Mesorhizobium shangrilense: one gene and its partners. The protein of the gene in region 3 interacts with the protein of the main gene of each other region in a pairwise test. Links are inferred from orthologs where the notes say so. Each region holds a gene or a part of one and is shown on either strand. Other genes may lie near its edges.

What was found.
Region 1: the proteins of PD284_RS23090 (region 3) and dnaQ interact in binary tests that used the Escherichia coli proteins (3 or more experiments, as listed by UniProt). The link is inferred for Mesorhizobium shangrilense from one-to-one orthologs.
Region 2: the proteins of PD284_RS23090 (region 3) and dnaE interact in binary tests that used the Escherichia coli proteins (3 or more experiments, as listed by UniProt). The link is inferred for Mesorhizobium shangrilense from one-to-one orthologs.

What each region holds. Positions count from the first base shown.
Region 1 is NZ_JAQGPN010000001.1:739,943-742,925, forward strand. What follows is about bases 21-2,855. They hold dnaQ (DNA polymerase III subunit epsilon), read right to left. Parts: upstream 1,881-2,855; coding sequence 1,161-1,880; downstream 21-1,160. Other genes in these bases: PD284_RS03670 (FxsA family protein), read left to right, coding at 21-501; secB (protein-export chaperone SecB), read left to right, coding at 619-1,095; coaE (dephospho-CoA kinase), read right to left, coding at 1,937-2,533; PD284_RS03690 (shikimate dehydrogenase), read right to left, coding at 2,530-2,855. Outside these bases: more of PD284_RS03670, read left to right, coding at 1-20; more of PD284_RS03690, read right to left, coding at 2,856-2,983. UniProt on the Escherichia coli protein: DNA polymerase III is a complex, multichain enzyme responsible for most of the replicative synthesis in bacteria. The epsilon subunit contain the editing function and is a proofreading 3'-5' exonuclease.
Region 2 is NZ_JAQGPN010000001.1:2,963,215-2,967,438, reverse strand. The notes cover bases 17-4,092. They hold dnaE (DNA polymerase III subunit alpha), read right to left. Parts: upstream 3,715-4,092; coding sequence 217-3,714; downstream 17-216. Other genes in these bases: PD284_RS14275 (rhodanese-like domain-containing protein), read left to right, coding at 3,908-4,092; PD284_RS14285 (HisA/HisF-related TIM barrel protein), read left to right, coding at 17-144. Also shown: more of PD284_RS14285, read left to right, coding at 1-16; more of PD284_RS14275, read left to right, coding at 4,093-4,224. UniProt on the Escherichia coli protein: DNA polymerase III is a complex, multichain enzyme responsible for most of the replicative synthesis in bacteria. This DNA polymerase also exhibits 3' to 5' exonuclease activity. The alpha chain is the DNA polymerase catalytic subunit.
Region 3 is NZ_JAQGPN010000001.1:4,778,683-4,781,828, reverse strand. The notes cover bases 6-3,003. They hold PD284_RS23090 (DNA polymerase III subunit gamma/tau), read left to right. Parts: upstream 6-581; coding sequence 582-2,426; downstream 2,427-3,003. Other genes in these bases: PD284_RS23085 (YbaB/EbfC family nucleoid-associated protein), read left to right, coding at 2,436-2,759; PD284_RS23100 (HIT domain-containing protein), read right to left, coding at 6-192. In the rest of the region: more of PD284_RS23100, read right to left, coding at 1-5; PD284_RS23080 (cell wall hydrolase), read left to right, coding at 3,048-3,146. UniProt on the Escherichia coli protein: Part of the beta sliding clamp loading complex, which hydrolyzes ATP to load the beta clamp onto primed DNA to form the DNA replication pre-initiation complex.

The DNA of each region.
Region 1 (2,983 bases), 4.0 Mb from region 3 along the record:
TTGATTCCGCTGATCCTTCTTCTCCTTCCGCTGCTTGAGATCGCCACTTTCGTGCTCGTCGGAAGCGAGATCGGCGTGCTCGCGACCATCGGGCTGGTGCTTCTCAGCGCTGTCCTCGGCATGTTCCTCCTGCGGACGCAGGGCGTAAGCGCCCTTGCCCGGGCCCAGCTCGACCTGCGCGCCGGCAGCGATCCCGGGCCGCAGCTTGTGAAGGCCGTCATGACCGTCGTCGCGGCGGTGCTGCTTCTGATCCCCGGTTTTCTGACCGATGCGGTCGCCATCCTGCTCTTGATCCCGGCGGTCCGTTCCGCCGTCTGGCGCCTCCTCAAGGGTCGGCTGGCGGCGTCCGGCCGCTTCGCTTCCTTCGAAGGCGGCTTCGGGTCGACCCGCTGGTCCGGAGGCCGGCCTGCCGGTCGCGGTAATGTGATCGACCTCGACGAGGACGACTATTCGCGGGATGGAAACCCGGGCTCGCCGTGGCGGCTGAACAAGGACGAATGATCGCCTTTCGAGGCGCGACGGGCGGCGAAGGCGCGCTTGTAAGGCGGAACGCAGCGTGCTAGCCAACCCGCCACTTCAAATCGGGCTTGCAGAGCCCCAGCAATGAGGATTCGGCCGATGGCCAATGAGGAAAAGAAGGGCAACGGCACGCCGCCTTCGCTCAACGTGCTGGCTCAGTATGTGAAGGACCTCTCCTTCGAGAGCCCCGGCGCCCCCAATTCCCTGCGCGGCCGCGAGACCGCCCCGGGCATCGCCATCAACGTCAATGTCGCCGCCAACCCGCTTTCCGACAAGGATTTCGACGTCAACCTGACGCTGAACGCCAAGGCGAGCCACGACAAGGACGTGCTCTTCAACGTCGAACTCGTCTATGGCGGCGTCTTCCGCATCGACGGCTTTCCCCAGGAGCACATGCTGCCGCTTCTGTTCATCGAATGCCCGCGGCTGCTCTTCCCGTTCGCGCGCCAGATCATCGCCGACGCCACGCGCAATGGCGGCTTCCCGCCGCTGATGCTCGACCCGATCGATTTTGCGCAGATGTTCCAGCAGAAGATCGCCGAGGACCAGGCCAAGGCCAAGGTTCAGGTCAGCTGATCCGGTCCTCTCGGACAAGGTTTCAGGAAACCCGGCCTCGCGCCGGGTTTTCTTTTTTCGGCAGGCTATTCGGCGGCGAGAACGGTCGGCTGGAGCTTCGCCCAGATGGCATTTTCACCAAGCCCGCCAACCAGCTTTGCGTGCGCCGCGCGCTCGGCTTCCGTCAGTCTCGGCGGCAGTGGCGCTGGCCGCACGTAGCTCACATCCGCCAACCCAGCGCTCAAAGCCTCACCCGCCGCAGCTGCCGCCGCGGTCTCCAGGATGAGCGCGGCCTGCTTGCCGCCGATCAGCTCGATGTAGACTTCGGCCAGAAGCTCGGAGTCGAGGAGCGCGCCATGCTTGGTGCGCCGGCTGTTGTCGACGCCGTACCGCTTGCAAAGCGCATCCAGGGAATTCGGGCCCATCGGATGCTTGCGGCGGGCCAGCGCCAGCGTGTCGATCACCCTGCCGGTCTCGACGGGCGCATATCCCAGCCGCGCAAATTCGGCGTTGATGAAACCGATGTCGAAGTTCGCGTTGTGGGCGATCAGCTTCGCGCCGTCGATGAACGCGATGAACTCGTCGGCAACGCCGGAGAAGATCGGCTTTTCGGCAAGATCGGCCAGGCTGATGCCGTGAACTGCCTGAGCATCGGGATGGATCGCGCGACCTTCCGGATGGATATAGTGATGGAAGGTCCGACCGGTGGGAAAGCGATTGACGAGCTCGACTGCGCCGATCTCGATGATCCGGTCGTCCTTGGCGTCGAGGCCGGTAGTCTCGGTATCGAATATGATCTCGCGCATCGAATCACTCCTGCGCCAGTTGACGCTCACCCATGGCCGACTTCAAGCCGAACATGTCAGGAGCCTGTTTTGTCACCGCGCAAGCTGTGGACGATGGCGGCGACAGCCCGTCGCGCCGGTTCCATGCCTTGTGCCGTGTCGACGATGAAGTCGGCCCGACGCCGTTTTTCGGCATCCGGAACCTGCTTGGCGAGGATTGCCGCAAATTTCTCCTCGGTCATTCCCGGCCGGGCAAGCACGCGCTCGCGCTGGACTTCGGGCGGCGCCGTCACCACGACGATCCTGTCGACGCGATGCTCGCCCCCGGTCTCGAAAAGCAGCGGGATATCCAGCACCGCCATCGGCGCGCCGGCTTCGCGATACCGGGCAAGGAAGGCATCCGCGTCGGCGCGCACCAGCGGATGAATGATGGATTCAAGCCGGCGCAGCGCCTCGGGATTGCCGATGACCCTGGCGGTCAGTTTTGCGCGATCGACGACACCGTCGACCACGGTTCCAGGAAACGCCGCTTCGATCGCGGCCGCAGCCGGTCCCGCATAGAGCCTGTGGACTGCCTCGTCGGAGTCGTGGACCGGCACGCCGAGCTCGCGGAACATATTGGCGGTCGTCGACTTGCCCATGCCGATCGACCCGGTAAGCCCCAGCACGATCATCGGCCTGCATCCAGATCGGCCACGATCGTCGCGCGAAGCTCAGCGGTTACCTCCGGGCGCCTGCCGAACCAGCGCTCGAAGCCGGGGACGGCCTGGTGCAGAAGCATGCCAAGCCCGTCGACCGTCTTCAGCCCGCGCCGCTCGGCAGCCGCAAGGAACGGCGTCATCAGCGGCACATAGACGAGATCAGTGACGATCGCGGAGTCTCGCATCAGTTCGGGGTCGGCGGGGAGTTCGCCGACCCCCTTCATGCCGAGCGACGTGGTGTTCACGATGAGCCCGGCATCGCCGAGAAGCTCCGGTAGCGCCTTCGGTTCGTGGGCCGAAACGCCGCCGCCGAAGTGCCGCGCGAGTTCGGTTGCCCGTGAAAGCGTCCGATTGACGACCCTGACATCGCCGATCCCGCGCGACCTCAAGGCATGGACGATCGCCCGCGACGAGCCGCCGGCG
Region 2 (4,224 bases), 1.8 Mb from region 3 along the record:
GTGCGGAACGAAGCCGACATCCGCGCCCTTTCGTCCTTGGGCATCACCGCTGCCCTGGTCGCGACGTCGCTGCATGACGGAACGCTCGCCCGCGAGTTCCTGGCTGAACTCGCTTGGAACGACGGAGCGCCTCGCCAGGGCTGAAATCGCGCCGACGGATCGCGTTGGCGAACGGAAGGCGGTTTGGATGCTGCGAGCGCGCCCGGCGCTTGCCGATCAGACGAGTTCCACCTCGACGACGCCCGGCACCGCCCGCATGGCCGAGGCAACCTGCGGCGAGATGCGGTATCGGTCGGGCAAGGCGATCTCCACCTCCCCCTGCGCGTCGTCCTTGATGACGACAAAGCTCACCTGCCCCTCGCCCTTTACACCGAGCTGGGACGCGAGCGCACTCACGGGCTTCGGATCGCGAACGAAGATCCGCAGCGCCTTCTGCACCCGGCTCGCCTCGTCCTCCAGCGACTGCGCCGCCTCGATGCGCAGATTGACGCCTTCCGGGCGGTCCTCGGCCTTGACAATGATGACCACGGACTTGCCCGCCTCAAACAGGTCGCGATACTGCGCCAGCGTCTCCGAGAACATGACGGCCTCGTACTGACCGGAATTGTCGGAGAAGTTGACGACGCCCATCTTGTTGCCGGTGCGCGTCTTGCGCTCCTGCTTGGACGTCACCGTTCCCGCCAGCCGGCCGGCGGAAGCGCCACGCTTCACGGCCGCCGAAAACTCCGCCCAGGTCTGCACCCGCATCTTCTGGAGCACGTCCTTGTACTCGTCCAGAGGATGCGCAGACAGATAGAAGCCGACGGCCTGGAACTCCCTGTGCAGGCGTTCGGCCGGCAGCCAAGGGTCACAGGGTGGGAACACCAGCCGTTCCGAGCGGGCCGCAGACGACGCGCCGAACATGTCGGTCATGCCGAGCGCCTCGTTCTCCTGCGCGCGCGACGCAAGCCCCATCATGCGTTCCACGCCGGCCATCAGCACGGCCCGGTCATGGCCGAAGCAATCAAACGCACCGGCCATGATCAGGCTCTCGAAGACGCGCTTGCCGACGATCTTCGGATCGATGCGCTCGCAGAACTCCTCGAGGCTGGCAAAGGGCTGTTTCTGGCGCCTGGCGACGATGTGCTCGACGGCGGCCTCGCCGACGCCCTTGATGGCGGCCAACGCGTAGAAGATCTTGTTCTCGGCCACCTCGAACGACCGGAACGACGTCTGTACGGAGGGCGGCACCACCTCGATGCCGAGCCGGATCGCGTCCTGGCGAAAATCGGCCAGCTTGTCGGTGTTCGACATATCCAGCGTCATCGACGCGGCCAGGAATTCGACCGGATAGTGCGCCTTGAGATAGGCGGTCTGGTAGGACACCACCGCATAGGCGGCCGCGTGCGACTTGTTGAAGCCGTAGTCGGCGAATTTCGCCAGCAGGTCGAAGATGAAGTCCGACTGCGCCTTGCCGACCCCGCGCTCGACCGCGCCCGAGACGAAGCGCTCGCGCTGCTTGTCCATCTCGGCGCGGATCTTCTTGCCCATGGCGCGGCGCAAGAGGTCGGCTTCGCCGAGCGAATAGCCGGACAGCTCCTGCGCGATCTGCATCACCTGCTCCTGGTAGACGATGACGCCCTGCGTCTCCTTCACCAGGTGGTCGATCTTTGGGTGGATCGAGGCGATCTCCTCCTCGCCGTGCTTGCGCGCGTTATAGGTCGGGATGTTCTCCATCGGGCCGGGGCGGTAGAGCGCCACCAGCGCGATGATGTCCTCGATGCGGTCGGGCTTCATGCCGATGAGGGCCTTGCGCATGCCCGCACTTTCAACCTGGAACACGCCGACGACCTCGCCGCGCGACAGCATGGAGTAGGTCTTCTCGTCGTCGAGCGGCAGTTTCGACAGGTCGATCTCGATGCCGCGCCGGCGGATGAGTTTTACCGCCGTCTCGAGCACGGTCAGCGTTTTGAGGCCGAGGAAGTCGAATTTTACGAGGCCCGCCTCCTCGACCATCTTCATGTTGAACTGGGTCACCGGCATGTCGGAGCGCGGATCGCGGTACATCGGCACCAGCTGCTTCAGCGGCCGGTCGCCGATCACGATGCCGGCAGCGTGGGTCGAGGCGTGGCGGTAGAGACCTTCCAGCTTCTGCGCCATGTCGAGCAGCGTATTGACGATCGGCTCCTTCTCCGCCTCCTCCGCGAAGCGCGGCTCAGCCTCGATGGCGTCCTTGAGCTTCACCGGGTTGGCGGGGTTGGCCGGCACCATCTTGCAGAGCCGATCCACCTGTCCGTACGGCATCTGCAGCACCCGGCCGACGTCGCGCAGCACCGCCCTCGCCTGCAGCGTTCCGAAGGTGATGATCTGCCCGACCTGCTCGCGGCCGTAGCGACCCTGCACGTAGCGGATCACTTCCTCGCGCCGGTCCTGGCAGAAGTCGATGTCGAAGTCGGGCATCGACACGCGGTCCGGGTTGAGGAAGCGCTCGAACAGCAGCGAGAAGCGCAGCGGGTCGATGTCGGTGATGGTCAGCACATAGGCGACCAGCGAGCCCGCACCCGAACCGCGCCCCGGTCCGACCGGGATGTCGTGGGCCTTCGCCCATTTGATGAAGTCCGAAACGATGAGGAAGTAACCCGGGAACTTCATGCGCTCGATGATGCCGAGTTCGTAATCCAGGCGCTTCCGGTAGTCGTCTTCGGTAAAACCTGCGCTCAATCCCTGGGTGGCGAAGCGCAGTTCAAGGCCTTCATGGGCTGCGCGACGCAGTTCTGCGGCCTCAGCCTTTTCGGCCTCCTCCGGATCGGTGCTGCCGCCCGTCGTGAACCGCGGCAGGATCGGCGAGCGCTTCTTTGGATAGTAGGAACACCGCTGGGCGATCTCGACCGTGTTGTCGATCGCCTCGGGCAGGTCGGCGAAGAGCGCCACCATTTCGGCCTGGCTCTTCAGATAGTTGTCGGGCGTCAGTCGGCGGCGGTTGTCGACCGCGATCACGGATCCTTCGGCGATGGCGATCAACGCGTCATGCGCCTCAAAACTGTCGCGCGACGGGAAAAACGCCTCGTTGGTGGCGACCAGGGGCAATTCGTGGCGGTAGGCCAGATCGACCGTCGCCGCCTCCAGTTTGCGGTCGTAGCCGGCGAGGCGCTCGATCTCGACGTAGAGTTTGTCGCCGAAAAGCGATTTCAGCGTCAGCAGCCGGCTTTCGGCGAGGTCGGCATGATCGCTGCGCAGCGCAGCGCCGATCGGTCCCCTTGGGCCGCCGGTCAAGCAGATGAGGCCTTCAGACGCCATCCCCAGATCGTCGGTGGTGATGTGCACCGGTTCGCCGGAGGGCGTGTCCAGATAGGCGCGGCTGACCAGATCGACCAGATTGGCATAGCCGGTCTCCGTCGCCGCAATGAGCACGACCGGCGAGAGCTCGGCTCCGTGCCGCCTCTGCCCGTGACGCGCCTGCCCGACCGGATCGCCGGAGAAATGGACGTCCATCTGACAGCCGACGATCGGCTGCAGGCCCTCTTTTGTCGCCTTCTGGGCGAATTCGAGCGCTCCGAAGAGGTTGTTCGTATCTGTGATGGCGATTGCCGGAGCGCCGTCCTTGACGGCGTGACCGATCATCTTGCCCACCGGCAAGGCCCCTTCGAGCAGCGAATAGGCGGAATGCACGCGCAGATGGATGAAGCGGCGCGACGATGGCTCCGGCGCCGATGCCTCGCTGGCGGCGGCGCGCATGATCGGGTCGCGGATCGGTCGGTCGGCAGACATGCTTCGGGCTACTTCGCTGGGGATCGCATCGAGACTCAGTCGCTTCCAGTGTGGCCAAGTCGGTCCGTCAGGTCGAGTCGGGGCCGCGATATTCCCGTCTTGATTTGCCGGCCGACTTGGCGCTCAACTCTGCTAGGCGGCAAACGGAGGACCCTCGGATATGGCGACGAACGTGAAAGAACTCATGGCGGCGGCAAACGCTGCCGTGCCGAAGATTACGCCCTCGGAGGCAAGAAAGCTGATCGCGGAGCAGAATGCACTCGTGGTCGATGTGCGCGACACCACCGAGCTTCAGGCAAGCGGCAAGGTCAAGGGCGCGGTTCATGTTCCTCGCGGAATGCTCGAGTTCCGGGCCGACGCCGACACGCCCTACCACGACAAGAATTTCACCAAGGATCGCCCGATCATCGTCTATTGTGCATCGGGTGGCCGCTCGGCCCTGAGCGGCAAGCTGCTGAAGGACTTCGGCTACAGCAA
Region 3 (3,146 bases):
CAGCATGGCCTGGTCGAGCGGCGTCAGGTCGTGCACCTCCTCGATGCCCGGCCGCTGGGGCACAAGGACCAGCCAGGGCCAGCGCCGATCGTTCATCGCGCGCAACTCGCACAGGCCGAGCCACATCACGTGCTCGCTGTCGGCTTCCAGCCGTCCGTCAAGTTCGAAACCGGTTTTTTTGCCCGTCAGCATGGCGTTTCCAGTCCGAATACTTGTTAGGAATGCTTGCGCTCCCGACGAAGCTAGAATGTGGTTTGGCGTCCCGCAAGCATTCATTCGCCCTCGGCTTTCCCGGATGGCGGATTCTCGCGTCATCGGGCTTCTTGGCGTCTTGCCCTCTTGCATTTCGAAAGCAGATTGCCGATATGCGACTCGGGAGGTTGGTGGTGGACGCTCCACTCGCCAACCGGGTCAGGTCCGGAAGGAAGCAGCCCTAACGAGCCCCGGAACGGGTCATTGTTCCAGCCTCCCGCCTCATCGTCCTTCATGCGGAAATGGCGCCGCCACGTTGACGGCCAGTCTCGTCATGGGCGACACTCTGGTCCTGCATCGGGCCGTGCCGTTTGGAAGAGACAGGGCGAATGAGCGACGCCGGCAGCATCGACAAGGGAAAGGCCGCCGGCGCCTACCGCGTGCTCGCGCGCAAGTACCGCCCCTCCAATTTCTCGGAACTGATCGGCCAGGAGCCGATGGTCAGGACGCTGACCAATGCCTTCGCGACCGGCCGCATCGCGCAGGCCTGGATGCTGACGGGCGTTCGTGGGGTCGGTAAAACGACCACTGCCCGCATTCTCGCGCGTGCTCTCAATTACAAGACGGAGAGCCTCAGAAAGCCGACCGTCGATCTCTCCGTGCCGGGCGAGCATTGCCAGGCGATCATGGAAGGCCGCCATGTCGACGTGATCGAGATGGACGCCGCCTCGCATACCGGCATCGACGACATCCGCGAGATCATCGAGCAGGTTCGCTATGCGCCGGTGTCCGCGCGCTACAAGGTCTACATCATCGATGAGGTGCACATGCTCTCGACGCAGGCCTTCAACGGCCTGCTGAAGACGCTCGAGGAGCCGCCGCCGCACGTCAAGTTCATCTTCGCCACCACCGAGATCCGCAAGGTCCCGATCACCATCCTGTCGCGCTGCCAGCGCTTCGACCTCCGCCGCATCCCGGCGGACGTCCTGGTCGGTCACCTGAGGAATATCGCCGCTCTCGAATCGATCGATTTCGAGGATGAGGCGCTCGCCATGATCGCACGCGCGGGCGAAGGGTCGGCGCGCGATTCGCTGTCGATCTTCGATCAGGCGATCGCCCACGGCGCAGGCAAGGTCACCGCCGAGGCGGTGCGGGCCATGCTGGGGCTCGCCGATCGCGCCCGCATCGTCGATCTGTTCGAGAAGCTGATGGTCGGCGACATCGCCGCGGCGCTCAACGAATATCGCGCGCAATACGATGTCGGCGCCGACCCGGCTGCGGTGCTGACCGATCTCGCCGAGTTCAACCATCTGGTGACGCGGCTGAAATTCGTGCCTGATGCAGCGCAGGATTCCTCGATTTCCGAGGAGGAGCGGCGGCGCGGCGTCAAATTCGCCGAAAAACTCTCCGTTCGCGTGCTGTCGCGGACATGGCAGATGCTGCTCAAGGGGATTCCCGAAGTGCAGTCCTCGAACCGTCCGGTGAGCGCCGGCGATATGGTGCTGATCCGCATCGCTCACGCCGCCGACCTGCCGACGCTCGACGAGGCGCTGAAGTCGCTGGACGATGCGCCCGACGGCGCGACGTCCGCACCGACGCGTCCGACGACGCCTTCATCCGCGCCGCCGTCCAATGGCGGCGGCCTGGCCTCGGCGGTTTCGCAAGCGCGGATGGCCTCGGCCGGCTCCGCCGCGCCCGCCATGCGGCTTGTCGAGACGCAACCGGTCGAGGAGGCCGATGCAGCGGTCGCCGCTCCGGCCCAGGCGGCGGCGCCGGCGCCGCAAGCCCTGCCGAATCCGGCGTTCAGCGGCATCCGTTCGCTTTCCGATATCGCCGAACTGGCCGACCAGAACCGCGACATGGCGTTCAAGGTTCTGGTGAAGCGCTGCGTGCGTCCGGTTCGCATCGAGCCAGGCCGCATCGACGTCAGCCTGACCGACGAAGCGCCGCGCAACCTGCTCAACGACCTCGGCACCAAGCTGCAGGCCTGGACCGGCGCGCGCTGGGTCGTTTCGCTGTCGCGCGAGGAGGGCGGCAAGACGCTCGCCGAGGAGGAGAACCACCGCCGCGAGACGGCCTTCATGGATGCGCGCAGCGACCCCGCCGTCGCCGCCATCCTGTCGCAGTTTCCCGGCTCCAAGATCATCGACGTGCGCATTCCGACCGCTGCGGAATCGGAAGGCGCGGAAACTGACGCGGCTCCCGATCCGGAGCCGGACGAAGACGACGAATAGGAGTTCGACATGAAGGACCTTCTCGGCCTGATGGGCAAGGCGAAGGAGATGCAGGCCAAGTTCCAGGCCATGCAGGAGGAGATCGCTTTGCTGGAGGCGACCGGTCAGGCCGGGGGCGGCCTCGTCAGGGTGACGCTCACCGGCAAGTTCGAGATGAAGAAGCTGGACATCGACCCCTCCCTTTTCAAGGAGGACGAGGTCGAGATCCTCGAGGACCTCATTCTCGCCGCGCACAACGACGCCAAGGTCAAGGTCGAGGAGACCATGCAGGAGAAGACCAAGGCGCTGACGGCGGGTCTTCCCATCCCGCCCGGAATGAAGCTGCCGTTCTGATTATGGCGGGCTTCGCCGGGATGCGATGCCTTCCGGCAGCAAAAATGGCGGGGCACAGCGTCTTGTTCCTCGCCCGGCCAACGGCGCGCGATCGCGCCTAAGTTCTTGTTATCCCGGACACTTCTAAAAAGGTGCCCGTGGGTCAACGAACCTTCCAGACAGATCGTACCGAAACATTAACCACGTTCGGGCCATGATTTCGCCCGAAAGCGGCTGGAACCTGCCGGCCGGGGAAATCGGAAGTCTGGAATGAATAGCTTGACGCGCGGCCCTGTGCCGAGAGTCGCCATGTTCGTCGCGCTTGTCGCGATTGCCGGCTGCACGCAGAGCGCGTCGAATGTCGGCGGCAACTTCACCAGCGCGCAGTCGATGGTGTCGCCTGGTCGC